3 regions of the Shouchella phoenicis genome follow, and region 3 is predicted to be linked to each of the others. Evidence: predicted binding sites of a transcription regulator. Region 3 holds the regulator's gene; each other region holds the start of a gene.
What was found. Region 3 encodes LexA, which represses DNA repair genes until DNA is damaged. Its sites were predicted from a motif close to CGAACATATGTTCG; they were not measured.

Region 1: a site for LexA is predicted at 5,202-5,215, ahead of ABC361_RS17400 (YhjD family protein). Genes of this name have one in related genera too.
Region 2: a site for LexA is predicted at 6,835-6,848, ahead of ABC361_RS04445 (YolD-like family protein). Genes of this name have one in related genera too.

The regions. Positions count from the first base shown of each region.
Region 1 covers NZ_JBDFMQ010000001.1:3,255,308-3,266,140, forward strand. The annotation lists gene ABC361_RS17360 (CAP domain-containing protein) at 1-431, opposite strand, end outside; gene ABC361_RS17365 (hypothetical protein) at 719-904, opposite strand; gene ABC361_RS17370 (MFS transporter) at 954-2,213, opposite strand; gene ABC361_RS17375 (TetR/AcrR family transcriptional regulator) at 2,280-2,882, opposite strand; gene ABC361_RS17380 (Asp23/Gls24 family envelope stress response protein) at 3,001-3,468, opposite strand; gene ABC361_RS17385 (DUF2273 domain-containing protein) at 3,495-3,704, opposite strand; gene amaP (alkaline shock response membrane anchor protein AmaP) at 3,716-4,261, opposite strand; gene ABC361_RS17395 (hypothetical protein) at 4,468-4,698, shown strand; gene ABC361_RS17400 (YhjD family protein) at 4,751-5,167, opposite strand; gene ABC361_RS17405 (aldo/keto reductase) at 5,282-6,265, opposite strand; gene solA (N-methyl-L-tryptophan oxidase) at 6,334-7,470, opposite strand; gene ABC361_RS17415 (choloylglycine hydrolase family protein) at 7,616-8,656, shown strand; gene ABC361_RS17420 (GNAT family N-acetyltransferase) at 8,948-9,355, opposite strand; gene ABC361_RS17425 (class I SAM-dependent methyltransferase) at 9,413-10,162, opposite strand; gene ABC361_RS17430 (GNAT family N-acetyltransferase) at 10,347-10,833, opposite strand, start outside.
Region 2 covers NZ_JBDFMQ010000001.1:793,178-804,010, reverse strand. The annotation lists gene cobA (uroporphyrinogen-III C-methyltransferase) at 1-306, opposite strand, end outside; gene cysC (adenylyl-sulfate kinase) at 316-921, opposite strand; gene sat (sulfate adenylyltransferase) at 918-2,051, opposite strand; gene ABC361_RS04460 (phosphoadenylyl-sulfate reductase) at 2,052-2,756, opposite strand; gene ABC361_RS04455 (Asp23/Gls24 family envelope stress response protein) at 3,038-3,511, shown strand; gene ABC361_RS04450 (efflux RND transporter permease subunit) at 3,615-6,668, opposite strand; gene ABC361_RS04445 (YolD-like family protein) at 6,885-7,238, shown strand; gene sda (sporulation histidine kinase inhibitor Sda) at 7,360-7,548, shown strand; gene ABC361_RS04435 (M3 family oligoendopeptidase) at 7,579-9,264, opposite strand; gene ABC361_RS04430 (flavin reductase family protein) at 9,366-9,941, shown strand; gene ABC361_RS04425 (Gfo/Idh/MocA family protein) at 9,952-10,833, opposite strand, start outside.
Region 3 covers NZ_JBDFMQ010000001.1:2,080,156-2,090,988, forward strand. The annotation lists gene tkt (transketolase) at 1-1,351, opposite strand, end outside; gene ABC361_RS11200 (DUF896 domain-containing protein) at 1,434-1,673, opposite strand; gene ABC361_RS11205 (YneB family resolvase-like protein) at 1,720-2,382, opposite strand; gene ABC361_RS11210 (hypothetical protein) at 2,413-2,571, opposite strand; gene lexA (transcriptional repressor LexA) at 2,726-3,355, shown strand; gene ABC361_RS11220 (MFS transporter) at 3,403-4,611, opposite strand; gene dinB (DNA polymerase IV) at 4,943-6,052, opposite strand; gene ABC361_RS11230 (hypothetical protein) at 6,318-6,809, shown strand; gene glnA (type I glutamate--ammonia ligase) at 7,065-8,414, opposite strand; gene ABC361_RS11240 (methionine gamma-lyase family protein) at 8,538-9,806, opposite strand; gene spoVK (stage V sporulation protein K) at 9,895-10,821, opposite strand.

The DNA of each region.
Region 1 (10,833 bases), 1.2 Mb from region 3:
CTAACCACATCTTCATCATCAAAAAACACCATGATAAAATTTTGGTAATCTGTATGATACGCGTGCCACTCTTGTCCATACTCATTCGTAGACACTCGTTCTGGCTCACCAACCTCTTGCTCAACATCGCCTCGGCCATCACCTAACTCGATATTGTGGATTGAAAAAATTTGTTCTTTAGGTTGATCAAGTTCAACCGCTTCAACAGGTACAGCTTCTTCTGCCTCACTTATCTCCATGTCTTCCATTGGTAAAACTGCTCGCAAGAAGTCATCGAAAAACTCAAACGACATATCAAAAGTTGTCTCCTCGCTCCATGTTTGAACAGATTCTACCGATGAAGCAACGGCGTTTTTCGTTGGCTCCACCCAAAACTCTCTTGTACTATATGCAAAGATTACGACAACAAGAATTGCAAGTAATCGTTTCATCATTCACGCCCTTATATACCAGTCATTCTATTCTATTAATCAAGATAGCCAATCTAGAACAACTTCAAACTAAATCTAACGTCAGACATCTCTTGTCTCTCTATTATAAAAGAGAGGGTCTTGCGCAATCAAAAGGAAAATAATAGAACAATGTGTGAGGAAATCGTGACTACTATGGTAAACTTCTCTTAAGTTAATAAATGATTCTTTCTCTCCCCAAAATTGTTCATCGTTGTATGTGCTCTACGGAAAAAAGATATAAAAAAGAGCTTCCTTGACGGATGCTCCTAAGCTTCAGTATCAACATGGTCCTTTATAAGCTGTAACAATACGAAGCATCCAATCGCCACACCAGATAGAGATAAAATCATTAACATCCACAAACTACCTGTTAGTGCCGCAAATAGAGAAAATAGATAAGCCATGATCACACAAAAGAGTAGCGTTCCAATCATCTTATATGCATGCTTCACTTGCTTCATCCCTCTCGAGTTTTTACTACCATTCCCATTAGGAGAGAAACTAAACCTGTTCTTCGATCTCCACATGACGTTCTCTGTCCATATTTTCGTGAAAGACTTGAGAAAACAAACCTATACTTACGAAACCCATTACACTAAATATGGCTGTCATCGTTAATGGAGATAACCAGTTACTGATAATCATAACAATACCGGCGCTACTCACCCCGAGTAACAACGCCACATGATACCATCCCATATACGTACTTCGCTTATCATCTGGGATAAGAGTTGCAAGCATTGCTTGTTTTACAGGGATGTGAAGGACTTCTCCTACGGATGCGATAAACATCGCACCAATAAGAATAATAGGTGTCGTGCTCATACTAAGCACCACGTAGCCGCTGAAAAAAAGAAACACACCTCCTATAAGCGTCACACGAGGAGGCCATTTCCTTGTCAGTGTCGCGATACCAAGCGTCAGAAAAAGAACAAGAATGGTGTTTTCAACTTTCAGTAACCCGAGCATTTCTACGCCTCCTGCTTCTTGAGAGAAGAAAGAAAGAATTGTTTCACCAGCTTGTATCTCCGTCGAGAGTCGAACACCTATATACGTAGTTAATTGCTCTTCCATTGCTACCACAAGTAAACTAGCAGAGCTGAAAATGAGAAACACCCGTTGACTTAAAAGAACCACCAAAGGTTGCCTCTTTTTCGTTATAGTTAAAAGGGGTTGCACTTTTTTAGGCGTATATGTTTCTGCTATAAAGAAATAAGTCACAATGATGGTTACTAAACTTGCGCAGGCTACAGTGAGCAACAGGAAAAATAAATACTCAAAAAATAGAAAAGCACCGATTACACTCCCAATTGCCACGCCTAGATTTCCCAACCAATATGAATATGTATAAATTTCTTTACGCTCGTTTGGGTGGCTACAATCCAGAATAAGCGCCTGATAGATTGGATGAACAGCTCCCATACAAAATTGAGCAAGTATAAAAAAGAAAAAAGTAATCAGCGCAGAATCCCCCCATGGACCATTGGCGAATGCGGCTCCAATGTATGCCAAAACCGTCCCCGCTTCGAAGAGAAGAATGAGCTTCTTTCGCCCAATTTTATCAGAACTCGCCCCTCCAATCACTGATCCAGCAACACTAGCAAGCATGACGCCAATAAACATCAGACCACTTCGAACCACCCCTAGCTCCGCTGAAAAGTAAATAATGAGGTAAGGTAAAACCATCATAGTTGTTAACTTTGACACGGACATCAACCCTAAACGAATCTGAATCGTACGTGAAAAAGATCGAAAAGACATCTTATTATCATCCTTTTTTAATTAATGACTGATTAATCAATCATTAATTAGTTTATTTTTTTGGACCTACTGTTTTATAGGCCCAAATAATTGCATCGTGGTTTCGTTGAAAGACCCCTGGAAAGCACTATACCTTGAATCGACTGAGTTTATTCGTAAGCCTGATAGCAAACTCGTATACATTGTTGCTACAGTCATCGGATCTTGGTCTATCAGTACTTGCTTGTTCTGGCCGTTTTCTACTAATCGTTTAACCTTTTCTCGAAATTGATCGTGAAAGGCGTCCAATTTAGCGAATGCTTCTGGATATTTGTTGTGCTGACCAATAATTTGCACAACAATCATTAAATAATTTTGTAAACTGGCGTATATGGTCATGTGGCGATCAATCATTATTTTCAGTTCAATTAGTGGTTCTTCTGATTCTGGATTAAATGACAACACATCGTTTTTAAACGCTTCGATTGGTTCCACAACGACTGCATAAAACAATGCTTCTTTATCTTTAAAGTATGTAAACACACTACCAAAACTAATTTCAGCAGCCTCAGATACTTTCTTAATAGTTGTACCTTCATACCCAAGTGTCGCAAATAATTCTGTCGCTACATCGAGAATCAGGGTACGCTTTCTCTTCATGTTCTCTCGCTGCTTTTCTGATAAAGGCATGTTAATCTCCTCCTTAACGAACGAATGATTGATTAATCAATTGTTATAAGAAGTATAGAGGATTTTTCATTTTATGTAAACAAAAAAAGACCGCCATTCGAGGCAGCCTTTTAAACGATTATTCAACACGATCACTGTTCGTGCGATTTTTTGTTCCATTTCCATCGTTAAACTCTTCTCTCGTAAAGACATCTGCAACATTCATATTAAACTCAACAAGCTCTAAACCTGTCATTGTTTTGATATTCTCTGCTACTTCTCTTTTAATTGACTGATAGATGGCTGGAATTTCTTTTCCATATTCTACGTAGACTTCTAAATCAATAGCCGCTTGTTTTTCACCAACATCAGCACTAATACCTTTCGTAATATCTTCGTCGCCACCAAACGTTTCTTTAATACTTGAGAAGAATGAACCACTCATCCCTAAAATGCCTTCTGCTTTCATCGTTGCAATGGCCGTAATTTTTTTAATTACTTCTGTGTCGTATGTTAATCTGTCGCGATTTTGGCTCTTTTCTTCTTGCTCTCTTTTTTCTTTCATGTACGTTTCATCTGTTTTTGTCGTTGATTTTACGTTACTCATTTTCATCATCTCCTAATTCGTCTAATTTATTGTCTTTTACTAAATAGAGCATCTAAATAGCCAGAGGCATTTAAATCACCATCAGCCCATTTACCAACTAAGAAACCAATTGTAATGAATAGTCCAACGGCAACGGTGTACCAAAAGCCAATCGTAAAAAAGAGAACACTGAACACCGCTGCAATCAAAAGACCTACAATCCGTCCGCGATAGCGTTTTACAGTTTCTGGATTCATGCGCACCCTCCTTAAATAACACGTTGCCGCTTATTTTGATTCGGTTGATTCTGTTTCACAAATACTTTCACTTCAGAAACAGCTACTTCTAGCCATGATTCAAGATCTTGCTTTACCCGATCCTGTAATTTTTTTGCATTTTGCTGAACAGGGTTTGGCCCAAAAGGCGTATACGTAATTTCCAGCGCTACTTGATTTGAATCTCTAGAGATCCGTGAATGGATTTCTAACGAACGCATGCCATCGAGGGACCGTGCGCTTTTTAATGCAGTTGATTCAATTGACTGCTTTGAAATTCCAATTTCCCCTACCTCAGTAGAGACGTGATAGGAATGAATCTCACTTTCACTTCTTCTGAAACTAGCAAAAAACAAAATCAAGGATAGCAAAATCAGAAAGGCGAAGACACCGATCAAGACCCAAAAGTACGGTTCACCAAGGGCAAGGATCTCATCAAACACATTATACACATTTGTTATTTGAAGAATGAATCCTACAGAAACAACAAGTGTTAGTAAAGCAAACAGTGCCATAAAAAAACGAAGAACGCCATTCATTCTCTCACCTCCTTCAAAAAACTCGACATCTATCTTGCAAGATTAGTCTCGCTATTTTTTTACCCCCACTGTATAAAGCTAAACCTTCTTTTCTGCAACTTTATAACTATATAACTTAACTTTTTCAGGAAATGAAATAACCAGGTTAACTTTCTTTAAAATCGGGTATAAAGGAGCTATACACAAACTTTACAAGGAGTGATTTTTTGCGTAATGTGTATGAGCTAAAAATGAAGTCTGGTGAGACAAGGTTATATGGCACAAATATGAGGCTAGAAACGGTTTTACGAGAAGGTGTTCATTTAGAGGAAGTTATGTACGAATTCGGTTATGAACGTGATTTTATTTATACATACATTGAAGATATTAAGCGTGATTGCCTATACTATACACTTGAAGAAGCCTTATTACATAAAAGACCTATGGAACATTTCTAAAAAGAAGATGACCTTTCATTTCTAGCTTATCAATTACGATGGATAAGCTTTTTTATCGTGCCTCTCCCTCTCTATTCAAATAAAACTGAACGTAGCGCAAGACTTCTGTCTTAAGTCGATTAGAAGGCCCACCCGTATAAAGTATTTTCCCATCTAACCAACACGCATACGTGTACGTTCGATCCGCCTTTATCTTTGGACTTAAATTCACTCGCATGTTTCGCTTCGCCATGACCATTTGAGTTTGTAGCAAATCCCTCTCTAAAAAAATTAATGCTTGCTGAATGACTTTTACATAAGCTTCAGGAAATGTCACTTGAATGTTTCGTTTTAAAAACGATTGTTGCTCTGTAATTAGAATTTTTTTTGCAAGTACGGTAAAAATATATGTACGGAAAATGAGAATAGGCTCTGTTTTCACGGTAAGCAAGTGAGAAAAGTCTAACTCTTCATCTATTCGTGGATTCATTTCCCTCGCCACCTTTCTTTCCGCTCATTATATACGAATGTATGTTCTGTTTTCAAGTAAAAAGAAAAGCTGACAACGATTGATTCATTGCCAGACTCTTTGATAATCCCTTTCTTATCTTGCACCGACAACGGGATGCGGGACATAAAGTTCTTCTAGGTAGTGCATGTCTTGAGATGTCAGCGTGACATCCAACGCCCCAACCGCACTTTCCAGGTGTTTCTCTTTTTGTGCACCAATGATCGGCGCCACTACAGGATTTTTATTTAACAACCAAGCTAGCGCCACTTTATCTCGTGAAACTCCATGTTGATTAGCTATTTCTCCTACACGCTCTATAATCCCTCGGTCCACTTTCTCCATTGGGTCATACTTTGATTTTTGCGTTTGGTCGGTTTCCGAACGATGTGTGGATTCAGATGAATTCCGAGTTAGGCGACCTGCCGCTAGTGGGCTATAGGGCGTGACCGCAATTTGTTGATCACTGCAATAAGGCATCATTTCACGCTCTTCTTCTCGGTAGATCATATTGTAATGGTTTTGCATCGACACAAATGGCGTCCATCCATTTTCCTTTGCTGTGTACTGTGCCTTTTGGAATTGCCATGTAAACATGGCGCTCGCTCCAATATGTCGCGCCTTACCTGCTTTCACCACATCATGTAAGGCTTCCATTGTTTCTTCGATCGGTGTATGATAATCCCAACGATGGATAATAAACAAGTCAACATAATCCATTCCTAGCCGTTCTAAACTATGGTCAATTTCCGTTAAAATTTCTTTTCTAGAAAGACCTCCACTATTTGGACGTTCAGGCCGCATTGGCATAAATACTTTTGTCGCCACCACAATATCATCTCGGTTTGCGTACTCATTAAGCACTTTTCCTAAAACTCGCTCACTTTCACCCATTGAATAAATATTTGCTGTATCAAAAAAATTAATTCCAAGATCAAGAGCCTTTTTAATAACCGGTCGACTTTTCTCTTCATTTAAGATCCATTTATGAATCCAATTATTCGGGTCCCCGAAACCCATCGCACCTAAACAGAGTCGCGATACGTCCATTCCTGTGTGGCCGAATTTAACATAGTCCATCGCTACAAACCTCCCTTACATTTATACAAGTAGTTTACCCTCTAGACTGAACTCCAACGCAATCTATATTACTCGTTACGATGAAAACGTCGGCAAGAAAATGCTGACAAGTCGATTTCAGTGTCTCCAGAAATAATTAGCTGACATAATGCTTGTCCCACTGCGCTGCTAAATTTAAACCCGTGACCGGAAAAGCCTGCTGCGATTGCTACATGATCGTGCTGTGGATGAAGATCAATAATGAAGCGATCATCTGGTGTCATCGTATACAGACACGTCTTTCCGTATTTTATATTTCCTACATCAGGAAAAAATTGGTTCAGGAACCCATCAAGATCTTCCTGATCCCCTCTCACTGTCCCAAAAGAATCGAGAACATCATCCGGTATAACAGGCATACCTCCATCGTGACGACCAACTTTTAAACCAGCGCCGTTGACACTAGGAAAGCCATAGTACAAACCATTTTCCGTATCAAACGCAAAAGCTGGAAACTGCTTTGAACCGTAGAGTCGTTCTTCCGCATCGTACCATGCAAATGTTTTACGAAGAGGGGTCAAAGGAACTGTTATATGAAGCTTTGTTAGCAATTCCTTCGCCCATGCTCCTGAGGTAACGACGAGCGAATGGGCATGATAGGTATGTGTTTTTGTAAAAACAGTCACAGAATCTTTGTGTATCTCTACATCTTGAACGCTCGTACCTCCAATCATAGTGGCTCCGTATGATTCCGCTAAGGTACGATACGCATCAATACTCTCCTCACACTTCAGCACACCCGAGTTTGGTTCGTAGCAACCGATATAACCTGGCTGTATGTCGACACCGGGGTAACGATGACGGACTTCGCTGTCGTTCATTACCTCTAATGGAAGTTGGTACGTTTCGGCACTTTTCAACGTTCCCTGAACCAACTTACTTTCTTCTTTTCCCACACTTAATACACCTGTTTTTAAAAACAACGATTTCCCGCTCTCTCTTTCAAGTGACGTCCACAAATCTTGCGCTCTTAGCACAAACGGAACGTAGAGCGATCCTTCTGCGTAGGCATGACGAATGATTCGTGTCTCTCCATGGTGACTTCCCCTTTGATGAGGTGGATGAGACGAATCTAGTAACAACACTCGTTTACCACTCTTCGCCAAAAAATAGCCTGCCGCCATTCCCATTGAACCGGCACCAACAACCACAACATCATACTGCATCTGCTCCCCACCTTCATTGCATGAATTTTCGTACTAGTATACGATAATTAGATGAAGAGCGAAAGAGGGTCACGTCAAACGCATACTCTTCTCCCTCAGCCATATACTGTATGGATTTGTTCTAAATGGAGAGGGGAAATGACGGATGTGTACATCGGTAACGATAAACACAAAAGACGACCATCATTTTTTAGCAAGAAATTTTGATTTCTATGAGTTGCCTGCACCTTATGAAGTAACGGTCTTACCGAGAAAGTATAGGTGGCTTAATAAACAAGATAACCGGACTATTACAAGTCGATATGCGGTTGTAGGAATGGGCGCACAAGCGGATGACCAGTTCGGCCTTTTTGATGGATTTAACGAAAAAGGATTGATGGGTGTGACCCATTACTTAGAAGGATTTGCTCAATTCGAAACGCAACGACGCAGAGATAAGATTAATCTTGCTGCTCTTGACTTCATCTTATTCGTACTTACACAATTCCAATCAACCGATGAAATCGTTCGATATCTTGGCGAGTTGAATTTGATGGAACGGGACTTAGAACTAACAGGCGGTCCTCCTCCAATCCACTGGATCTTTACAGACAGCGCCAAGAAGACAATTGTCATTGAGAGTACGAAAGACGGTGTGAAGGTATACGATAACAAAGTTGGTGCTTTTGCAAACAGTCCTGATTTTCGCTGGCATCTCATTAATTTAAACCAATATGCAACACTCTCATCCATTCAACCGAGTCAAGAAGTTATCTGGGGAGACTACCCTCTCGTGCAGTCACCTGAATTATTAAGCGGTAATTTCGGCATTCCTGGCGATTACACGTCTCCCTCTCGATTTGTTCGAGCTGCCTTCCTCCGTAATCATATTGAAGAAGCCGAATCGGCGCAAGACGGCTTACGCAATTGCATACGCACACTCGATTATTGCAGTGTCGCTAAAGGAGCAGATATTGAGGATGGTGATGCTTCTTACACCTTATACACAAGCGCGATGTGTGCCAAAACTGGCTACTACTATTATTATACGTATAGCAACAACCAACTAAATGCCGTCAACCTGTTTCATGAAGATTTATCTGGGCAAGAGAAAATAACCTTTCCAGTGAACATCAAACAATCCATTCATTATCAGAATCCCAGAGAGCGGGAGGAAGAAAAACATAAAGATGAATACGATGAATAAGTCGGCTATTGCCGGCTTATTCATTTATTTTTCGAACAATTTGAATTATAATCACCGTTAATCAAACGTTTAATTAAGGGAGTGAATTTGCATGAAACCTGTTATCGAGAAGAAGATAAACACCGTGTTCACATGCTCTCCCCTCCTCCTTATCGACACAGCTTCATCGGGTATTTTGCATTAACGTTTGCTTGTAGACACCGACTTTTTCAAGGAAATTTAATTCATTGCTGTTGTCTTGATCATTCACTTGATGCTTCATTCCCCAGGATTGATCTTTTCCGGCTTTCTTTATACACCTGATTGATTTCTGTAATGCCTTACGATCATGCCATTACTTCTTGTCATTTGAAACTGCTCGTAATAACCAACTAAATCATCATCACAACATAAATCGACCATATAGTGATCGCTTAATTGATCCAACATCCTCGAGACTAATTTTTTGCCGACTCCCTGATTTTTGTATGCTGGCAGCACTTCTAAAAACGGAATGTAGGCGGCAAGAACACCATCGCTAATTGCTGTCGTGTACCCAACTACACGATTCTTCTCTTCGTCTATTGCTAGAACGATATAGCTACTTTTTTCTAGAAGCATCCTATGCTTTTCGGGTGTAGGGTGTTTATCCCCCCAATCCTGAAAAAAGCCTGTTAACATCTCTGCTGATATACTGTCTAGCGTGGTTTGATAACTCATTCTTTCTCCCCCATATCGTTTAAAAAGGAATCTCCGTAAAGAAGATTCCCTCTCGTTTCACTTTCTGGCTATGATCATAAATCGTTTTGAATTTGTTTGAATGCCTTTTGACGTTTGATAACGCGCAATAAATGTTTGGAATTGTTTTTCATCATCTGCCATTTCACCGAATTTATCTATGATCGGAGTATGTGTCAGCAAAAAGCGTAAATCTTCTTCTGATTTATAGTACTCAACTGCGTTATAGTCTTGGGCGAAAACTTCTTTAAATCCAGCTGCCTTCAATGCGTCGATATACGTTTCTTTTAACGTTCCATCTTTGACACCAAATGCCTGCCCTCTGCCAAAGCACTCTTTTAGATTAACCTTATCGCCTTCACTAACTTGTTGAGTAAGAAAAATCCCGTTCTCACTTACTACACACTCTACTACATTTGCAGAAAAGGGAGCATGACAGCAGGAGACCATTTCATACGATTGTTTTAAAACCTCTACTTCTTCAGACGCCATCTCGTGAAACGTAACATTTTCAACTGCTAAACGCTGTTGATTGCTTCGCGCTGTTTGTATCATTGTTGGCGATTGATCAACGGCATCAATATGAGCCACGGCTGGGGCCAGCTTTAAAATGTTTTCTCCTCCACCGGTTCCTAAGTCTAGTATTGTGTCTGTTGGCTTTGACAGTTGCTTTACTCGTTCATAAAAATTCCATTTCACACCTGTTAACGTTGTATTTACTTGACTGAAATCCCAGCCTATTTCTTTTCCAATTCGATTGTAAAATTGATGTAATTTTTCACTCGTCATTTTTGTTTCCACCTTTCAACACGTAACGTAAGCGCTTGGATCATTGTTCAAAAAAAGACAGACTTCTTCCTTGGTGGCTAGTACGCGTTTTTTCTAGCCCGAACAGGAAATAAATCGAACAAAATAAACCAACATGTTACGCTCACTCCTTTGAAAGATTACAACTAGTATACTACAAATCGTTTTAATAGAAAGAATATTTTAACGATAAACTCAAACGTTCTTTCCCTATAGGAAACTCAATCATATAGGCTTGAAAGAACACGTCAAACCCAAGTGTTTCATAAAGACGAACGGCTGCTTTATTATGAGCAAGTACCGACAAATACACGTTTGGCGAGCAATGTAATCCAATTCGAACTAACTCACTCGTCACAGCTTTTGCGTACCCTTTTCCACGGTTTGATGGACATGTCATAATGTTTCCAAGCTCCACAAGTTGTTTGTCAAAGAAATGAAACCCACCAACAGAGACAAACTCCCCCTCTTGCTTGATCGCACAAAACGGATTTGTTTCTAGTTCCGCAGCAAGAAAATAATTCATTCCATTCTTTTTGATAAATGTTGCACAGGCATCATAGTCAATTTCTTTAACTCGCTCAATGTCTGTCGCCGAAATGAGCTTTGATTTATCTACGTGCCTCATTGTGATGAAATCAATTGGCTGACCC
Region 2 (10,833 bases), 1.3 Mb from region 3:
AGCCTCTTCTCCTACTCGACCAAACACACTAGGGTCGCCACCTTTTAGACGAACCACGACTTGATGAGATTCTGCTTGTCGCACGAGTTCATCATGAATGGCTTCTTGTCGAAATACATGACGATTTGGAAGCTTTCCCACATAAATCAGGTTCGCTCCCTCTTTGGCTTCTTCTAACAAGAGCGGATTCACAAGTCGATCATACAAAACCACATCTGCTTGCCGTAAGCGTTGCATTCCTTTATAACTAATCAGACCAATGTCGCCTGGGCCTGCACCAACAAGAGAAACGGTTCCTTTTGCCATTGATCTCCCCTACCTTACAATCTGTTTGTCTTTTAAATAGTTTACGAGTTTCTCTAACGATTGTTCGACTGACTCTTCTGCTGTATCGACAGTCAAATCTGGTTGCTCAGGGGCTTCATAAGGCGAGCTAATTCCTGTGAAATGTGGAATCTCTCCAGCTCGTGCTTTTTTATAAAGTCCTTTCACATCACGTTTTTCGCATTCTTCCAGATTGCATCGCACATAAACCTCAATAAATTCATGGTCAGCAAATCGTTCCCGCACACGCTCGCGATCTGCTTGAAAAGGGGAAATAAATGCAGTGGAAACAATGGTACCTGCATCCACAAACAATTTACTAACTTCTCCAATTCGGCGAATGTTCTCGATACGGTCTTCATCTGTAAAACCTAAATCCTGATTTAGCCCTTGTCGAACATTATCCCCATCTAAGACATAGCTATTTAAGCCATTGTTGTAAAGTACTTGGTCAAGCGCATTCGCTAATGTGGATTTCCCTGAACCAGAAAGCCCTGTAAACCAAAGCAAGCAGCTTTTATGGTTGTTTTTTCTTTGGCGATCTTCTTTTGTGATGGTCGCTTCATGCCAAACAAGATTTTCAACTGACTTGCTCATGCATTCGCCTCCTCTTGACCGCGAATGAGAATCTCAACCACTTCTTTTCGGCTGAATTCCTCAGGCGGTAATTCTCCTTTAGCTAACATCTCTCTTACTTTCGTCCCTGAAAGAATCACGTGATGCTCTTTATCGTGCGGGCACGTTTTTGAAGATGCCATGTTGCCACATGTTTTGCAGAAGAAACTATGTTCAAAGAAAAGGGGCTTAATCCCTAATTCTTCAGCTTCAAACTCCTTAAAAATGTCTTGCGCGTCGTATGTGCCGTAGTAGTCACCAACACCGGCATGATCTCGACCCACAATAAAATGGGTACACCCATAATTTTTACGGACGAGGGCGTGAAAGATTGCTTCGCGCGGACCAGCATAGCGCATTGCCGCCGGAAAAACCGATAAATGAACTCGGTTTTCAGGATAGTAATTCGCCAGTAAGACTTCGTAGCTTTCCATTCTGACATCAGCTGGAATGTCTCCTGCTTTTGTCTCTCCAACAAGCGGATTTAAGAAGAGTCCATCTACTGTTTCTAAAGCCGCTTTTTGTATGTATTCATGAGCACGGTGAACCGGATTACGGGTTTGGAAGCCGACAACGGTTTTCCAGCCCTTATCTGCAAATTGTTTGCGTGTTTCAATTGGGTCAAGATAATAAGAACCAAACTGTTCCCGTTCCAAGCGCTTTGTTAGCACAATGTCCCCACCTACGTAAAACGCGGGTCGTGAAAAAAGTTTTGCTACGCCTGGATGAGCCGTATCTTCCGTCCGATACACATGCTTAGCTTCTTTCTTTTTGTCTGGCTCATAAATTGATTCAATCGTAATAACCCCGTAAACATCGCCTTTATACACAAGTTTTGCTTTCGCGTGATCTTTTAATGCTTCTGCTTTTTGCTCATCTACAGGTAGCGTAATGGGGACGCTCCACGGTGCCCCGTTAACAAGACGCATGTTCTCCACAACGGCTTGATAGTCGTTTTCATTCAAAAAACCGGTTAACGGTGAAAACCCACCGATTCCGATGAGTTCTAAATCTGATAAAGCGAATCCATCAAGCTCGATTTCAGCCACTACACCCTCTGTTGAATAGTTCGGATCATATAACTGCACTAAGTCTTTTTCTTTAACTAGCATTTAATCTTCTCCTTTCGTTGGAGCATGTAGCCCACATTCGGTCTTTTGATTTCCTTGCCAACGGCCGCTTCGATTGTCTTGACCTGGCATAACTGGATTCGTACAATACGTACAGCCGATACTTGGATAATGTTGATCATGGAGTGGATTATAAGGCAGTTTGTGAAGCTCGATATACATCCAAATCTCTTCCTCCGTCCAGTGGATGAGTGGACAAATTTTCACTTTTTTAAACCGCTGATCTTGATTAATAAATTCTGTATTTGCTCGGGTTGGTGATTGCTCTCTACGTAAACCTGATAACCATGCATCAAATGGAGCCATTTCTCGCTCAAGAACATCCAGTTTGCGAATTTGGCAGCACTTGTCAGGATTTGAGAGCCAAAGCTTGTCACCAAACTGTTGTGCTTGTTCCTCTGGTGTAAGCTGCGGCTTTGCGAGCTTAATCTGCATATCCGGATAGCGCTGCTTCACTTTTTCAATCAGTTCGTATGTTTCTTGAAAATGAAAATCTGTATCTAAAAATAGGATGTGTGCGTCTTTTTGCACCTTGGATAATAGATCAAGCATGACCATGGCTTCTGCTCCGAAGCTACATGCATAGACTAAATGTTCACCGTATGTTTGTTGGGCGAAACGTAAGATATCAAGACTGTCCCGACTCTTTAGCTTTGAATTGAGTACGTCGTAATCTTCTTCCTGCATTTCCTTATAAAGATAGCTCACCATCGCCGCTCCTTTCTTAAAAAAATATCCTTATTATAATTCCGTGTATTTTTATATGATTTAAAGAAATTCTACCCCTGTTTAAAAAGACTGTCAACTACTTATTTTCTAACTATTCTTGATGTAAGCCTGTTCTCCTCTTACCTACAGGAGCACAGACTTCCCATAAAATAACGATGTTTAACCTTTACTCAGAACGGTTAAATAAGTAACAAGTCAAATTTCCTATAACATTAAAGAATTAGAAGGAGAGATGCACAATGGCACAAACAGTAAAATCAACAGAAAAAACGAATGCACAACTTGAGCAGGAGCAACATAATCAGCAAGAGCAACAAGAAAACCGTGATCGTCTTACGTATGATGATGAAGTAATAAAAAAGATTGCTGCCTTAGCAACGATTGAAACAGAAGGCATTCTTGGAATGAGCGGCAGCTTCTTTCAAGGTATGAGAGAAACGTTTGGCGGTGATGAAAACATCACAAAAGGAATTCGGGCAGACGTTGGTGAAAAGCAAGTTGCCATCGATTTGGAAGTGTATGTAGAATACGGAAAAAGCATTCCCGAAATCTACAAAGACATTAAAGAAAGCGTCGGACGAAATATTAAACAAATGACTGGGTTAGAGCTTATTGAGTTTAATATGAACGTTGACGATGTATTCACAAGAGAAGAGTTTGATGAAAATCGTTCTGGTTCCAAATCACGTACTGATTCAAATCGTGTAGAATAGCAAATCTTAAACCCTTTGGAAGCTTTAGCCTTCTGAAGGGTTTTTTTCAAAAAAAAAGCTGTCTTCAGAGGCGTTGTTGATCCCTCTTAAAGACAGCTTTTTTTTACTCTTTCCCTTCTATTTTTCCTTCTTTCCATCGGACTCTCACTAAATACAATGCGGGTACAACAAATAGGGTTAGGACTGCTGAGAATAGCGCACCTGACACAATTGTTATGCCTAGTGGTTGGAAAAGTGTACTATTTCCAAATGCGATCGGCAATAAGCCAGCAATCGTGACAAATGATGTTAACACGATCGGACGAAAACGCTGTTCGGCCGCAAGCATAACAGCTTCTTTTGGTACAAGTCCTTCTCTTCTTCGCTGTTCAATGAATTCAATTAAAACAATCCCGTTTCGAACGACAATTCCAGCGAGACTGACTCCACCCATTAACGACATAAATCCTAAACCAGTTTGAGTAATAAACAAGCCAATCATAGCACCTGAGAATGCTAAGTAAACGGCACTTAAGACAATAAACGGAATGGTAATGGAATAAAACTGAATCACCATTGCAATTAAAATTAGGAAGACGACGATGATGAAGATTTGCCCGATTTGAACAAACACGTCCGTACGTTCTGATGTCTCTCCACCTATCACTACGCTGTATTCGTCTTCTTCTAATGCGAGTAGTTCATCTTCAACACCTGCAATGATCTCATCTGCAGACTGATCTTCAGATGGAAATGCTCGAACCGTAACCATTCGTTCGCCTTGTTGTCGAGGAATTCGGGGTTGGATTTCTTCTTCAGTTATTGACACTAAATCAGCTAAAGGGACGGCTTCCCCTATTTCACTAGAAATTGTAACCGTTTCTAATAATGTCACTTCATCCCCTTCATAGACGAGACGCCAATCAAGTAACTCTCCCTCTTCATCGAAGGTTCCGAGTGGAATTCCTTCTCCTAAAGCTGCCAATGCTTGAGATAAGTCGTCACTAACAATTCCGTTCTCTTCCATTGCTTCTCGATCGATTTCTAGCAAAAAGGAATCCACTTGGTTCCCGATGTTATCATCGACGTTTAAGACGCCATCCTCATTAAGTAAAAGATTTTGTGCCTCTGTACTTTTTTCCATTAATTGCTCAACAGATGGTCCACTAATGTCAATCGCGATTGGTGCGCCTACTGGTGGACCTGACTCAATGATGGACACTTCATACGTTTCAATGACTGAGAACTCTTCTGGTAGCGTTTCGCTCCATAAATCCATCGCACTTCTAGCTTCAATTTGTTCTTTATCAATAAAGACGAGGAAATTGGCTAGATTTTCACTTTCCTCTCCCCCACCATCAGAATTAAATAAACGTGGAATAGATGTTCCAGAATAGCTGGAGACCGACCGAACAAATTCATGCTCACTCAACCATGCCACCATTTCTTCCGCTTCTGCTTCCGTTTGCGCAAGTGGCGTTCCATCTTCTAATGTCGTTTCAACAAACACTTCTTCTCGATCAGAATCCGGGAAGAACTCAATCGGAATCCACGGGATCAATCCATACGCTGCGGTTCCTAGAAACAAACCAGTGAAAGCAACGATAAAGGGATGATTCACAACACCTTTCATTAATTTACGTCCGTACCACTGGCCACCTTTTTCTAAAACAGGACCTGCAATTCCTGCTGGGCGGCTATCTTGCTTTAACGGCTTCCTGTTTTCTTTCCACACGCGATAAACAGGGACACCGATTAACCCAACTGCTGTTGAAGCAATGATTGCGCTCACTACTACAACTGGAAGTGGACGGATAAATTCCCCTGCCCCACCTGGTAAGAATAAAATTGGAAAGAACGTAAACACAACGATGATCGTTGACGTAATGACAGAACCAAGTACTTCTGTCGTTCCTTTTCTTGCCGCTTCTTTCGGTGATTTCCCTTGCCTTAATTGTCTTTCAATGTTGTCATTCACCACGATCGCATCATCGACTAAAATCGCTAACACAAGAATATAAGCAATCAATGAAATTTGATTTAAGTCTACGTTGAAAAATGGTAACGCAATGGAGCCAATACTCAATGATACGGGAACAGCTATTGCGACACTAATAGCGGAGCCAATTCGTAAACCAAGTGAGCAGACAATTAGTACTGCCAAAAACGCAAATGCAAATGACCAAGCCAAATCTGCAAATAGATCAGACACTAGGTCAGACTGTGAGTATAAAAGCTCAATTTCTGCCCCCTCAGGTAAATCTGCTGCAAGTTGTTCCACAAAGCCATCAAGTTCGTCTTGCGCACTTGGAACACTGCTACCTGACTGTAGGGTAAACGTAAGAGAAATGGCTCGTTCCCCATTAAATTGAACGGCTTCTTCACGTGCTTTCAATTGTTGTTGCATCGTTCCTACGTCTTCAAGACGAACAATGTCCCCTTCATCATTTACACCAACAGGGAGATCATTAAATGATGAAACATCTTGATATGTATCAAGGTTGACTGGCACAACGGCATCTTCATTTTCCCATTCGCCAATTGGCGTGACATTCTCTTCTCCTTGTAACACCCCAAGTACCTGTGCAAAAGAAAGGTCGTTTTCTTCCATTGCATCAGCATCCAAAGTGACGGCGATTTCTTGTCCCACTGTTCCTTGCACGTCAACACCGGTAATATCAACGAGTGAAGATAAATCCTCTTCATACGTTTCAATCATTTGCTGTAACGATTCTACGTCCACATCATCGTCGTACGTTATTTGGTACGTCGCTAACCCTTGATCCCCTAAATCTGTTTCCACTTCCGGGTTTGACGCATTTTCAGGTAAGGAAGATGCTAGCCCATTTACTTGTTGACTAATATCATTCCAAAGCGCTTCTTTGTTTTCGACACTTTCGTCGAGTTCGACCGTAATAAGAGACAGACTCGGTGCCGAGACTGATTCGTATGAATCGATTTCTTCATAATTTCCAAGGATATCTTCCACCTGAACAGTAATTTGTCGTTCTACTTCCTCTGATGAGGCCCCCGGATATGGCGTGACAATTTGACCAATCGGTGGTTCAAATTCTGGAATTTCTCTTTGCGAAAGCTGCGAAAAACTAATTGCTCCCACAGCTGTAAGCATAATAAAGAATAAGACCATTAATTTCGGCCTATCTAAAATCCATCTCATGTTTAACCCCTTCTCTAAATCAGTATCACGGTTTCTTACCCTCTTTAGTTGCGGAGAAAACATCCTATTAGTGAATCGCTTTTTTCTCAAATGTCAATCGTGGCGTACACACGCTTTCTAACAGGTTCAAAAATTTTTCTCCTATCCAATAATCTCCATTGTATAACGAACGCATATTCGTATATAATAAAAGAAAAGACCGAAAGGATGTTCGTGATGCGAAAAGAAGAACTGTTTGTAAAACGTGGAAATTTACTTTGGGAAGGCAGTCGAATGATGCTTCCCGAACATAAAGAAAGCTGGCTAAAATTACAGCAAGAAGAATCCTATATTCCACTTCACGAACCATTATCAGAAGATAACTGGCAAGAGCTTGGTTTAACAATTATGGAAGCACTTAGCGAACAACATTGTGTAACGGTAACGATTTGGAACGAAGGCCGTTATCTTCCATTAGATGGTGTGATTACAAAATATGACGACTTAAACAAGCGCATAAAGCTCCTTTTTGACGACGATTATGAATGGCTTAATCTTCGAATGATTAAAGATGTTTGTCGAAAAAGTTAACTGAATATGACTGCTCCAATCAAAGAGACTCACATTCTGTCGAACTGCTTTTGATTTTCCAAAAATAAGTATATATAGTGATAGATTTTATTGATTAACACTATATATTGTGTTAAATTACATGTATACAAGAAATCTATTAACTAAAAGGGAGAGCCTCGTTATGTTACAGAAACTTTCCGATGATCTTCTTCTCGAAACGTATAATCGTGCGATCCATCTAAGCTTAAACGCTGATTTTATTTCGATTTTAAAACAAGAACTTCAGCGTCGAGGCCTCCTAAAACACATACATACAGAAAAAAGATAGCGCTAGCTAATTGGCGCTATCTTTTCTCTATTACACCTGTAGTTCCTTTTCCATAAACGCCATCAAAGAACGAATCATTTCCTCAGAAAAATCAAAACGAATCCCCGCCGTTTCAAATACTTCCGATAACGATGTTGAACTCCCGAGCGCTAATGCCTCTTTATATTGCTTTAACGTTTTCTCAGGATTTTCTTGATAATTTTTGTACATCTGAATAGCACCGAGCTGGGCAATAACATACTCGATGTAGTAAAAAGGCACTTCAAAGATGTGAAGAACCGCAAGCCATTGCGTCTCACGCCACTTCTCATGACTTGACCAGTCTATGATACTAGAATGGTGTGCTTCCATTAACGCTCGATACGTTTCATTTCGCTCTGCGACTGTATGGGTCGGATTTTCATACAACCAGTGCTGGAACTGATCGATGACAACACCACCTGGCAAAAACGTCACAACTGATTCTAATTGATCTCTTGTCGCTCGCTCGTGATCCTGTTGATCTGGATAATACGTGTTCCAAAACGGCATGGAAAATAGCTCCATTGACATACTCGCAAGCTCACTCGATTCCATTGGCGTTTCACGGTACATCTCGAGAGAAAGACCTTTTTTTAAATCATTATGAATACAATGTCCCATCTCATGAACAAGCGTAATCATATCCTCGTGCTGCTTCGCATGATTCATAAAAATGACGGAAAGCTGTGAAAGAGGAAGCGGCGAACAAAATCCACCTGGTGATTTCCCTTTTCGACTTTCAAGGTCAAGCGCATCCCCCTTATTTAAATCAGCTAAGAGTTTCCCGAATGATGGATCTAATTGGTTTAAGACGGTTTCGGTCTTGGACACAAGCTCTTCAGTTGTTTGAAAGGGTTTAAGCGGATTTTCACCCTGCTTTATTCCGCTACGATCCCACGGCAAGTATGAATCAAGACCTAACTCACGCTGGTGTCGTTTATGTATTTTTTCCACAACCGGCTTCACGTAGGTCGCCACGTTTGCAGCTAAACGTTTGCAGTCTTCTGGAGTATAATCAAACCGTTCATACTTCTTAAACATGTAGTCCATATAGTTTGTAAAACCAGCGTTTTCTGCTTTTTTCTGCCTAAGTTGAATTAATTCCGTCAGAATCTCTTGCAACGGCTCTTCTTTTTCAATAAATGCTTCTCTTAATTTCGTCATCGCCTGCTTACGTTGGTCCCGATCATCGCTTTCCATGTAAGCACTCAGCTGAGGAAGTGTCATTTCTTCGCCATCCCATTCAGCGGTTAGCGATCCTGTATGTTCAAAATAGGAAGTGGCAAGCTGATCTTCTTCTACTTCTAAATTAATATTGCTCTCTTGAAAAAGCGCTTGTGCATTTTTTCTACGTTTTACTAAATAGCCATATTGGTCTTCAGGAAGCTGATTTAGCGCCTTTGAAGATAGAAAAGCATCATCTAATAGAGCCGTGTATTTCTTCACAATCGGCATCACCACTTGCTGATCATGTTCAAACCTACGCTTTGCTTCCTCTGAATCGTTTTGACTGTTAAAATCAACATAGTGACCAGTCGTCATTTCTTCTATCTGGTCGGACAATTCAGATTCCTTCTGCAGAAATACTTCTACTTGTTCAACTGAATCAAGAGGAATGTTTAGGATCGTTTGATAACGTTGTTCAAGTTCATCTGTTTTCTGAAGAGAAAACGGTTCTTTATAGAATGTCGCCACGTGTTAATCAACTCCTTTCTCGTTAGTTTAGCATTCAAAAAGAGAGGATACTAGTTATACGCTAAATAAGAATACACATCCCAAACTTAGGAGTGATGAAGATGTTACAACCTGTATCAAAAGATTCATGGCACACCTACCCAAGCATGGTTGCGGTTGTCACAAGCCAATGGAATGACCATGTCAATGTCATGGCTTCTGGTTGGCATACATTTATGGCTACGCAACCAGGACACTATGGGATCGCTTTGCGAAAAGAAACATACACATATGACCTTATTCAAAAAAGCCAAACCTTTGCCGTGCATTTTCTTCCCCACGAAAAAGCGGAATGGATTCAGGCTGCGGGAACGTATAGCGGTCGAGATATGAATAAATTTGAGTTCTATCAGATTCCTTATCAACTTAGTGCAATTTGCCAAGTCCCTATCATCAAGGATGCTTACTTCGCTTACGAATGTCGGCTAGTTGGGCAGCATACGTATGGCACCCATGAGTGGATCGTTGGAGAAGTAATCCAAAGCTATGAATCTCCAAAAGCTTTTACAGACCAACATACGATAAATTTTGACCATGTTAATCTCCCGTTGTATATAGGACGATCAGAATACCGCATTCTTGATACGCAAGCCCCTAGCGTTTTTCATCCACTACACAAGAAAAAGCGGTCGGAATGACCGCTTCTTTTTACGTTTGTAGAAATGATTTCAGCTGCACTCGCTCTCCTTTTTCACTGGATGCATATGCGCCGATTGCTACTTCTAACGCGCGTAACCCGTCTTCACCAGTAATAGATGGTGCTTTCTTCGAGCGCACCCTGCTAATAAAATCTTTAACTAATCCGTCATCCATATCATCTGCAAATACTTGATAATGTATGCCCGATGCATCATACACAGAGAGCTTCTGCCCTTGTGCATCGATCTTCATTGTTCCCTTCGTGCCGATAAACTCCATCGTCACATCGCCCCAAATCGGAAAATGTTCGTTTCTTGACCAACTACAATCGAGTGTAGCGATGACACCTTTCGTAAACGAGAAATTTAAAATGCCCGCATCATCAAGCTTCTTTTCAGAAAAAAACTGATCGATTTCGGCGTAAACATCGGCCACTTCATCCTGTAGAATCCAGCGCATCACGTCCACGACATGAACGGTATGATCGATGACGGCTCCACCACCTGATTTCTCTTTCTCCGTAAACCATCCACCAGGATTTTTCCCTCGATTTGTTCCTTTTATCGCAACGATCTTGCCAAATTCTCCGCTGTCAATTCTCTCTTTCGCACGTCGAACGACTTCATTGAAGCGAACGGGAAAAGCCGTTTGCAGAAAAACATTTGCTTCCTTGCATACGTGAATCATTTTTTGGGCAGCTGTTATCGTATCTGCAAGCGGTTTTTCACATAAAACCGCTACTCCGGCTTTTGCTGCTTCTTCCACATGTTCGAGGTGTTTCGCATTTTCAGATGTGACAATAACCGCATCGAGCTTCTTGCTAAGAAGTTCCTGATAAGACGGCAGATAATCAGTATGAAATCGGCTTGCGGCTTCTTTTCCTCGCTCAGG
Region 3 (10,833 bases):
CCATTAACGCTGATAGACGAATCGCTGGTCTTACATAATCAGAGAATACAAAGAATGTTCCTCCAAATACTTTTAAGCCACCATGAAGCGCCATTCCGTTTAATGCACAACCCATCGCAAACTCACGAACACCAAACCAGATATTGCGACCAGCATAGTTGTCTCGACCAAAGTTGCTTTCGTTATTTAAATTGGTTTTATTTGAACCAGCCAGGTCTGCAGATCCACCAAATAATTCAGGAACATGTTTTGCAAGCGCATTTAATGCTTCTCCAGAAGATGCACGAGTTGCTAGACTTTTTCCAGCTTCAAAAGTTGGCAATGCTTGGTCAAAATCTGCTGGTAAATCTCCTGAGAATGCACGCTCATACTGTTTTGCTAGCTCTGGATTGGCTTTCTTATAAGCAGCAAAAAGTTCGTTCCACTCATCTTCTTTTTTCTGGCCTTGTTCCTTAACAGATGTAAAGAATTCACTTACTTCTTCAGGAATATGGAAATCTTTTTCATACGTCCACTTATACGCTTCTTTTGTAAGAGCTACTTCATCAGATCCAAGCGGCGCACCATGGGATGCAGATTTGGCTGATTTATTTGGTGAACCGAAGCCGATCACTGTTTTCACTTCAATTAATGTCGGGCGATCAGACGTTTTCGCTTTCGTAATCGCTTTATTAATTTCAGCTAGATTCGTCCCATCTTCAACAAAAATGACGTTCCAGCCATAAGCTTTAAAACGATCTTCAACACTTTCTGAAAACGACTCATGTAAATCTCCATCTAAAGAGATATCATTTGAATCATAAAGAACAACAAGACGGTTTAATTTTAAGTGACCCGCAAGTGACGCTGCTTCTGCAGACACACCTTCCATTAAATCGCCGTCTCCACAAATCGCATACGTGAAATGATCAACAATCTCGTGGTCAACTGTATTGTACGTCGCAGCTAAATGACGCTCCGCCATTGCCATCCCTACTGCCATTGCAACCCCTTGCCCAAGTGGACCTGTCGTTGCTTCAACGCCGGCTGTATGACCGTATTCAGGGTGTCCAGGCGTACGACTTCCTAACTGACGAAATGATTTCAAATCATCCAACGTCACATCATAACCTGTCAAATGAAGAAGGCTATATAAAAGCATGGAACCATGTCCAGCTGATAAGACAAAACGATCTCGGTTTGTCCACTCAGGGTTTGCTGGGTTATGATTCATGTGATTCGCCCATAAATCTAACGCCATTGGCGCTGCGCCCATTGGCATCCCCGGGTGACCTGAATTGGCTTTTTCAATGCTATCAATTGAAAGTGTTCGAATGGTATTTACCGCTAATTCTTCAATATTGTTTTTCATTTGTTACACCCTTTCATTCTTCGTACGTTTCCATCATAAACAAAATAAAAAAAATGTACAAGCCTGACGGGAGCTTGTACATTTAGTGAGGTGGGTTTTGTTTTTGTGCTTTACTATCTTTTAGCTTTTGTGGGGTCACATCTGTGCCCTCTTCATCAACAACTTTAACGGAATGCAGTTGATTTTTAAATGTGGAACGGAACGTATTTAAATATTCTTTTCGAAGCGCTTGCTGTTCGTCTTTTTGCTGCTTCGTTAATCCTGATGTCTTCGCTAGTTGAGACAGTTCATTGATTCGGTCTAATTTTGATTTTGATAACAACGACATTCACCTATCCTTTGGTTGTCATCATAGCATCTTCATTTCATTAGATCAACTCATCTGATTTCGTTTGCTCGTACTGCTGAAAACGCCGATGTACCGTTGCTTTTGAACAATGATAACCTAACCCATTTAACGTTACTGCAATGTCATGAAACGTTAGCTTTTTCTCTCGTAATCTAACAATTTCTTCGATCGGAAGGTCTTTTTTACTCCGTCCTCCACTACCCGTATCTTTTAAGTTACGCTCTGGATGAAACCCTTTTTCAATCGCCCTTCTCATCCCGCGTTTGATCTTCAAGTTATGTAATTTCCGCTGGTACTCTTCCACGATGGCTACGATTTCAAAAACCATCTCGTCTGCTTCTGATAAATGTAACGCACCATCGTTATGACATGTATAAATCGTAATGCCATACTTTTGAAGTTGATATAGAATAGCAGTCCTCGCTCTTCCCCTACCAATCCTCGTCTCGTCTGTTACTAGCAAATGCGTGAACGTTTGTTTCTTTGCTTGATCTAAAAGGAATAGAAGATTATCGCGGTCCAATTCATACCCACTAGCAACCTCAGAAAGACAATCGCTCACTTCTATTCCATGTTGCTGAGCCATTTTCACTAATTCATCTTCTTGACGAGCTAACGACGTTTGTTGACTCTCTTTATCCGTACTGACTCGACAATACAAAATGGCTTTATTTCGTTTCATACTGTGCCTCCCACTGCAATGTTTCAGCGACTAACGATCATTTAAAAGGATTACGTGACTGTCTGTATTGCTGCTTCGATCCTCTACCTGCTCGTTCTCATCACTATCAAAGGATAACAAACTACTAAACATAAATAAAACAGTAATAATACCAGCAATAATAATCCCTTTTTCTTGACTCTTCTTCATCATCGATCACCCGTTCGCAAGAATATTTGTTCTTACTTTAAGATACTTCGAACTTTTGTTCGTGTCAAGCATTTTTAGAACTTATGTTTGCGTTCGTATGTTCGATGTGCTAAAGTAAAGATAACGAATACATAGATAAAGCAGGTGAAGAGGAGTGTCTAAATTATCTACTAGACAAGAAGAGATTTTATTATTTATTAAAGATGAAGTAAAAAAGAAAGGCTATCCGCCTTCCGTACGTGAAATTGGGGAAGCAGTAGGTTTAGCATCAAGCTCAACCGTACATGGTCATCTTGCTCGTCTTGAAAAGAAAGGATACATTCGTCGCGATCCTACGAAACCTCGAGCAATTGAAGTACTTTCGCTTGAAGAAGCGCTGGACGAGCCTTCCATTATTCGTGAACGCGCACGCTATATTCCTGTAATTGGTAAGGTTACAGCAGGTAGTCCAATTACAGCGATTGAAAATATCGACGACTACCTCCCCCTTCCAGATCATATGTCTGGTCATGAACAAGTGTATGCCTTAGTTATTCAAGGTGAAAGTATGATCGAAGCGGGCATTTTCGATGGGGACCAAGTCATTGTGAAGCAGCAGCAAAGTGCTGATAATGGTGACATTATCGTTGCAATGACTGATGAAAACGAAGCCACAGTCAAACGATTTTTCCGAGAAAAGAACTACATTCGCCTTCAGCCTGAAAATTCAACAATGAAGCCGATTATACTCGACAATTGTACGATTCTAGGAAAAGTCATTGGTGTTTTCCGAACGATCCATTAACCATAAAGAAAGAGCACCGGAAAACCCAGTGCTCTTTTTTTGCGCCTTTATTGATGGTGGACTTGACTGTCAGCCTCATTCTCTTCTTTTTTTCTTTCGCTATTTAACATGATTTTTAAGACAATTGCAGTAAGAAGAAATAAGACGCCTGCACTAATAAATACGTAAGGAATACCAAAGCTCGCTGCAATTAAACCGCCTGAGACCGGTCCTAATACATTTCCTAAAAAACGAAAACTCTGATTATAACCGAGTACTTCCCCTTGCATCGATACTGGACACGCTTGACGAATAAACGCTGTCGTGCAGGGAATTAACCCTCCGACCGCTAATCCAAAGACAAAACGCAATACAATTAATTGCCAGAGTGAATCAACGAATGCTTGCGGAATAAAAAACACACCAGACAAAATAAGTAAAATGAGCATTACCTTTTCGTGGCCCATTCGGTCACCTAACTGCCCCCATTTTCGAGTTGATAATAAGTTCCCTAAACCCGTAATCGAGAATGCTAAACCAGCTAAAAAAGCCATATTTTCAACTGGCCCGACTAAATCATTAACAAATAGAGCTAAAAGTGGCTGGACGCTAAACAATGCCATTTGAATAATGAGCGCCACAACCATTACCATTATTAACATAGGCGAACGTACAATAAATGCCAATACCTCTTTTGCTGCATACCGTCGCTTTTTCTCACCTTTTTCCTCATAAATCACTTCTTTTACCCCAAAAACAACAAGTAGAGATGCAAGGGTTAAGATTGACGCAGTCAATACAAACGTTAATTCCATTCCAACAGTATCTGCAATCAAACCGCCAAATAATGGCCCTAGCAAACCTCCAGAAACAGTACCTGTCTGCAAAGTTCCGAGGGTTTCTCCAGCTGTACGCTTACTACTTTGTGCTGCTATTAATGCCATTGAAGCCGGGATAAACCCTGTTGCGAGCCCCATGAAAGCGCGCAGAATAAACAATGCCTCAACAGATTGAACATATCCCATAAGAAAAACCGAGATGGCAATCCCAAAACCAGTCCCAATGAGGACCTTTTTTCGTCCGTAACGATCGCCAATTCGTCCCCAAATCGGCGCAACGAGAAAAGCAACTAAGAAAGAAATACCGAAAACAAAGCCAGACCACCTTTGAACATCTTCACCTGAATATTGTCCGAATGATTCAATGTAAAGAGATAAAAATGGAATCACCATTGTCATACTTGCACCAACAAACAAGTTGGCAAACCACATAATCATTAAATTACGCTTTTCCGCTTTTATACTGATCACCTTCGTTGTCTAAAGATCTTCCTTTTTATTTCGCAACTCTAAATATATGCGAAAAAAAAACAGCCGTCAAACGCTCTCTCCTAGCTAAATCTGTAAAAAAAGAGTCTAAACAGCCCGTTTTCTTTCATTTCATTCTATTTTCACACATCCGAAAAAATTTCATAGGATGACTATAACCAATACATAGGAGGCGAATGGAATGAATCTTTCAGATGAAATGGTATTGCTTATCACCATTCTTGTACTGTTTTTGTTACTCGTCATTGTAGGGATTATTTTGTTTTATCTTTAAATCGCTTCAAAAAAGCGAAAGTGTTTGGTACCGAATTTCGACTAAATTCGTTACACTTAACCCAAGCAAACGAACGTGGCGACGAATCTCTCCATATTCAAACCACAATTCTTGCACATACTGAAACAACGCTTCACTGGTGTGAACGTAATCTGGTAAACTAATTCGCCTCGTTATCGTCTCAAACGATCGATAGCGAATCTTCAAGACAATGGTTTTCCCTTGTTTTTTTACTCGTTCAAGGGAACCTTGCACTTCATCTGCTAGACGTCTTAGTTTAAATAAAACATCTTCATCGGTCACAAGTGGTTGTGCATACGTGTGTTCTTTTCCAACCGACTTTCGATCACGATGCAATTTCAACTGGTTGTTATCAATTCCTCTTGCTCGTTTATAATAAGATAAACCAGCTTTACCGAAATGATGAACAAGGTCAAGCTGACTCATCTTGTATAAATCATCGCCTACATAGATATTCAAACGATGCATTTTTTCAGCAGTTTTTGGGCCGATACCCGGAAACTTTTCTACGGCTAGTTCTTTAATAAACGTCAGTGCTTTATCTGGTGGAATTACAGTGAGTCCAGCAGGCTTCTTTACATCGGATGCGATTTTAGCTAAAAATTTATTATAGGAAACGCCAGCAGAACTTGTTAGTCCCGTTTTTCTCCAAATATCAAACTGAATTTGACGGGCTAATTTACTCGCACTTTTTTCATTGTAATGATTATCCGTCACATCTAAATAGGCTTCATCAATGGACATTGGTTCTACTAAATCTGTATAAGTGAACATAATTTTTCGTATAGCGAGAGAAGCTTTTTGATAAGCTTTGTAGTTGCCTGATAGAAAAATCCCTTCAGGACAACGTTTGTACGCTTCATACGCACTCATTGCAGAGTGAATGCCATATTTTCTCGCTTCATAGTTAGCGGTGGAAACAATCCCTTTTCCACCAGTTGTTCGAGGATGCTTTGCGATAATAACCGGTTTGCCTTTTAGCGCCGGATTATCTCGTTCTTCTACTGACGAAAAAAAGGCATCCATATCAATGTGAATGATTTTACGAGTGGTGTCTCGATTCGGTTCAGGAAGCTTAAAATCTTGCTCATCCATAAAAACGACGCCTCTTTCATTCTCCTTGTATATATTCCTAGTGTATACGAACGTATGATCGAAGTCAATAAAACAACCTGATTTTACGAGGCTTTTATACCCGCTCTTATTGTAAATAGGTTCATTTAAACGTTTTTTACTTACACCTACCGTATTTGAGGTAATGCATTCCACTTAGCTGTTTTGATCATAAAAAAACCTTTTAGAACACGTACCTAACAAGCTCTAGGTGAATACACTGGTTTTAGAAAAAGGAGTGAAAGAGATGAATACTTATTCTAATGGGTATTTTCCTCAATACCCCTATCAAATGGGCATGCCGCACTATCATTCGAATCGACATTCACATGAAGCAATAAATGGGTTTAATGAATTCATTCCTCACCAAACAAATGAAAGTCAGCAGATGCATCACATGCAGCAAAATAACAATGATTACTCTTCTCTACAGTCGAATCAACATTCATATGTTCAAGCGAATAGCCAGCATCTTCATGGAAATATGAAAAATCAATGTCAACAAATGAAAGATCACCATGTCGAATTAAAAATGACTGATGGCCAAACTTTGGACGGCATCTTAACAGAAGTTCGCGAGGATGGCATTACGCTGTTGATTGGCGAAGACATTCATCAAGAAGAAGCTCGACAATTTGGTGGTTGGAGATACCGTCGCTATCGACCAAGATTTTTCCCGTATGGAAGGTTTGGCGGTATAGGCTTTTTCCCGTACTTTTATCCACCTTTCTTCTTCTAAAAAATTAAGAAGTGTATTGCGCTACAAGAGGAATTTTTCGTGTGCGTGACTCATCACATCTACTTTGTAGATTTCCCCTTGAAACCTCGCTAAAAAGCGGGGTTTTACAATTAAATAAAGTTATTTCTGAAAGGCGTCACTCAAAAGCTTCCTCTTTTTACAGTCGAATCTCTGTAACTGCTTTTAACGTGTATTTTGTCCCGTCCCCCAAAACAAAAAAACCCTCAACACAAAATGTGTCAAGGGCTTCCTCTTTTAGTAGTTCTGCATGAATTGTTCGCGTTCCCACGGGTGGACTTGCGTACGGAACATATCCCATTCAATTTCTTTCGCTTCAATAAAGTGTTCAACTGCGTGCTCGCCTAATGCTTTCACAAGGACCTCATCTTTTACAAGGCTCTCAAGTGCCTCGCCAAGTGATGCCGGTAGAGCTTTAATGCCTTCTTCAACACGTTCTTCTTTACTCATCACATAAATATTGCGATCGGTCGCTTCTGGAGGCGTCATTTTCCGCTTGATGCCATCTAGACCAGACGCAAGCATCACCGCCATCGCAAGATAAGGGTTAGCAGAAGGATCTGGACTACGAACTTCAACACGTGTTGACACACCGCGTGAAGATGGAATCCGAATAAGCGGTGAACGATTACGCATCGACCATGCGATGTAAACAGGTGCTTCATAACCTGGCACTAAACGCTTGTACGAATTCACGATTGGATTTGTAATTGCTGTGAACCCTTCCGCATGTTCCAAAATGCCGCTTAAGAACTGCATCGCTGTTTTACTTAATTGACTTTCCGTTTTCTCATCGTAAAACGCATTGCCATCTTTTGTGAACAACGACATGTTTAGGTGCATACCCGATCCATTAACGCCAAATAAAGGTTTTGGCATGAATGTTGCGTGAAGACCGTGCTTACGTGCAATCGTTTTGACAACAAGTTTAAACGTTTGAATATTGTCACATGCTGTAATGGCATCTGCATATTTGAAGTCAATTTCATGCTGTCCTGGAGCAACCTCGTGGTGTGAAGCTTCAATATCAAAACCCATGTCTTCTAATTCTAAAACGATGTCACGTCGACAATTTTCTCCAAGATCTGTTGGAGCTAAGTCGAAATAGCCACCTTTATCATTTAGTTCTAACGTTGGTTCACCTTTCTCGTCATTTTTAAACAAGAAAAATTCAGGCTCTGGTCCGATGTTAAAACCAGTAAATCCAAGCTCTTCAGCTTGCTTAAGCACGGACTTTAAAATTCCACGTGGATCCCCTTCAAATGGTGTTGGCTCTTCCCCAGGTTTTCCAGGCTGGTAAATATCACAAATGAGTCGAGCGACTTTCCCTTTTTCTGGTGTCCAAGGAAAAATAACCCATGTATCTAAATCTGGATAAAGATACATATCCGATTCTTCAATTCGAACAAATCCCTCAATGGAAGAACCGTCAAACATCATTTTGTTATCAAGTGCTTTTGACAATTGATCCACTGGGATCTCAACGTTTTTAATCGTTCCGAGTAAATCGGTGAACTGTAAACGAATAAAACGTACGTTTTCATCTTGTGCAATACGCACAATATCTTCTCTTGTATAATTTGGCAACGTAACTTGCTCCTCTCACTCTGTTTGTCTATGTAATAAGGAATAAAATCCTTTTCACATGATGAATTACGATTACTATGTAAATATCGTACTAAAGGCTTTTTTGTACGTCAAGAAAAGTCCTTATTCTTTATCTTCCTCTTCTTCTTGATTCATAAACGTCTTTTGTACAGCTTTTGTGACAGCGAGCTTCACATGTTCATACGTAAGCCCTCCTTGCACGTAAGCTGTATATGGTGGACGTAGTGGTCCGTCCGCTGTTAATTCAATACTCGCACCTTGCACAAACGTGCCAGCTGCCATAATGACATCATCTTCATAACCTGGCATGTAGCTCGGCATTGGTTTAACGTGAGCGTTCACTGGGGAAGATTGTTGAATTGATTGACAAAAAGCAACCATTTGTTCTGCTGTTTGAAAATAGACAGCTTGAATTAAATCTGTACGGGTTTCATTCCATTTCGGCGATGTGTGCATCCCTACTTCTTCAAGCAGCGAAGCAGTGTAATGTGCCCCTTTTACACTTTGTGCGACGACGTGAGGAGCCAAAAAGAATCCTTGGTACATGTCGGTCAATGTTCCAAGCGTCGCGCCCCCTTCTGCGCCAATTCCTGGTGCAGCAAGTCGGTAAGACGCAAGCTCAACGTATTCTTGTTTTCCAACGATATATCCACCTGATTTTGCAATGCCGCCACCTGGATTTTTAATTAATGAGCCTGCCATTAAATCAGCGCCAACGTGACAGGGTTCCCTTGTTTCCACAAATTCCCCATAGCAATTATCGACAAAAACAACCACGTCTTCTTTAATTGATTTAACAAACGAAATGATTTCCTCTAGCTCAGCAATTGTAAAAGATGGACGATCGCCATAGCCACGAGATCGTTGAATCCCAATGACTTTTGTTCGCTCATGAATGGCAGCACGTATACCAGCCTTGTCCATTTTCCCATCTACAAGATCGACTTTTTGATAATCAATTTGATAATCACGCAGAGAGCCTTTGCCATTGCCACGAATCCCTACAATCTCTTCAAGAGTATCGTACGGTGTTCCGCTAATATACAAAAGCTCATCTCCAGGACGCAAGACGCCAAATAAGGCGACGGCAATCGCATGTGTACCCGAGACGATTTGATGTCGCACTAAACTTGCTTCTCCACCGAAAACGTCTGCATAAATCGCCTCAAGTGTATCTCTTCCAGTATCGTCATAGCCGTACCCGGTTGTTGGCGTAAAATGAAAATCAGCAACCTGGTGGTCTGAAAAACTCTCCATCACACGATTTTGATTCATTAATGCAATCTGATCGACTTTTTGATGAATGGTGTAGATTTTTTCTTCTGCGCGTTCTACAAGTTGGCGCATTTCTGTTGAAAAAAGTGATTCCATGTTTTGCGTCTCTCCTAGTTATATTCAATCTGTTCTAGCTTATCACGTCAGAAAAAAGAAAGAAATAAGATGAGTCCTTTGCCTCACTTTATTTCTTAAAAGTAAAATCTTCTTTTCGTAACGTTTCTAGTTCCGATTTAGTGAATTTATCTTCTTTTAACACTCGAACCGCTTGTAATCGAATCGCTTCTTCAATCATGTTCCGCATGTAGCGTCCATTACTAAATGAATAAGCTTCTTCAGCCAAAACATGCTTAATTTGGTCTCGACATCGATTCAACGCATCTTTTTCAATGATGTAATCGCGTTCTTTCGCCATACCAATTAACATTTCAATTAGCTCTTCTACGGCATAATTTGGGAAGGTGATGGAAATAGGAAACCTCGAAGGTAGACCTGGATTTAGCGACATAAAAAAATCCATTTCTTTCGAATAGCCTGCTAGGATCAACACGAATTCATTCGCATGATTTTCCATTCCACGAACAAGGGTATCAATTGCTTCTTTTCCAAAATCTTTCTCTCCGCCTCTAGAGAGAGAGTAAGCTTCATCAATAAATAGCACGCCACCCTGAGCCTGCTTTAAGACATCTCTTGTTTTTTGCGCAGTATGACCAATGTATTCACCAACGAGATCAGCTCGCTCCATTTCAATGAAATGCCCTTTTGATAGCACATTCATTTCATGTAAAAAAGAGGCAATCAATCGAGCAACGGTTGTCTTCCCAGTCCCCGGGTTGCCTTTAAAAATCATGTGCAGCACTTGTTTAGGAGACTTTAATCCTACCTCTTTACGTCGCTCACTTATATAAATCCATGCGTACAATTCTTTTACAAGTGATTTAATTTCTTTTAAGCCAATGTAGTTTGCTAATTTATTTTCAAAACGTACGAGAATCTCATGTTTTTCTTTCTCTTCAACAGAAACAAACCAATCCGTGCTCGCACGCTTTTCAGGAGATTTATTTAATACGACGCTTATCCGCGCATTATTTTTAGTATGATGATTCGACATGGCTAGTGAGAC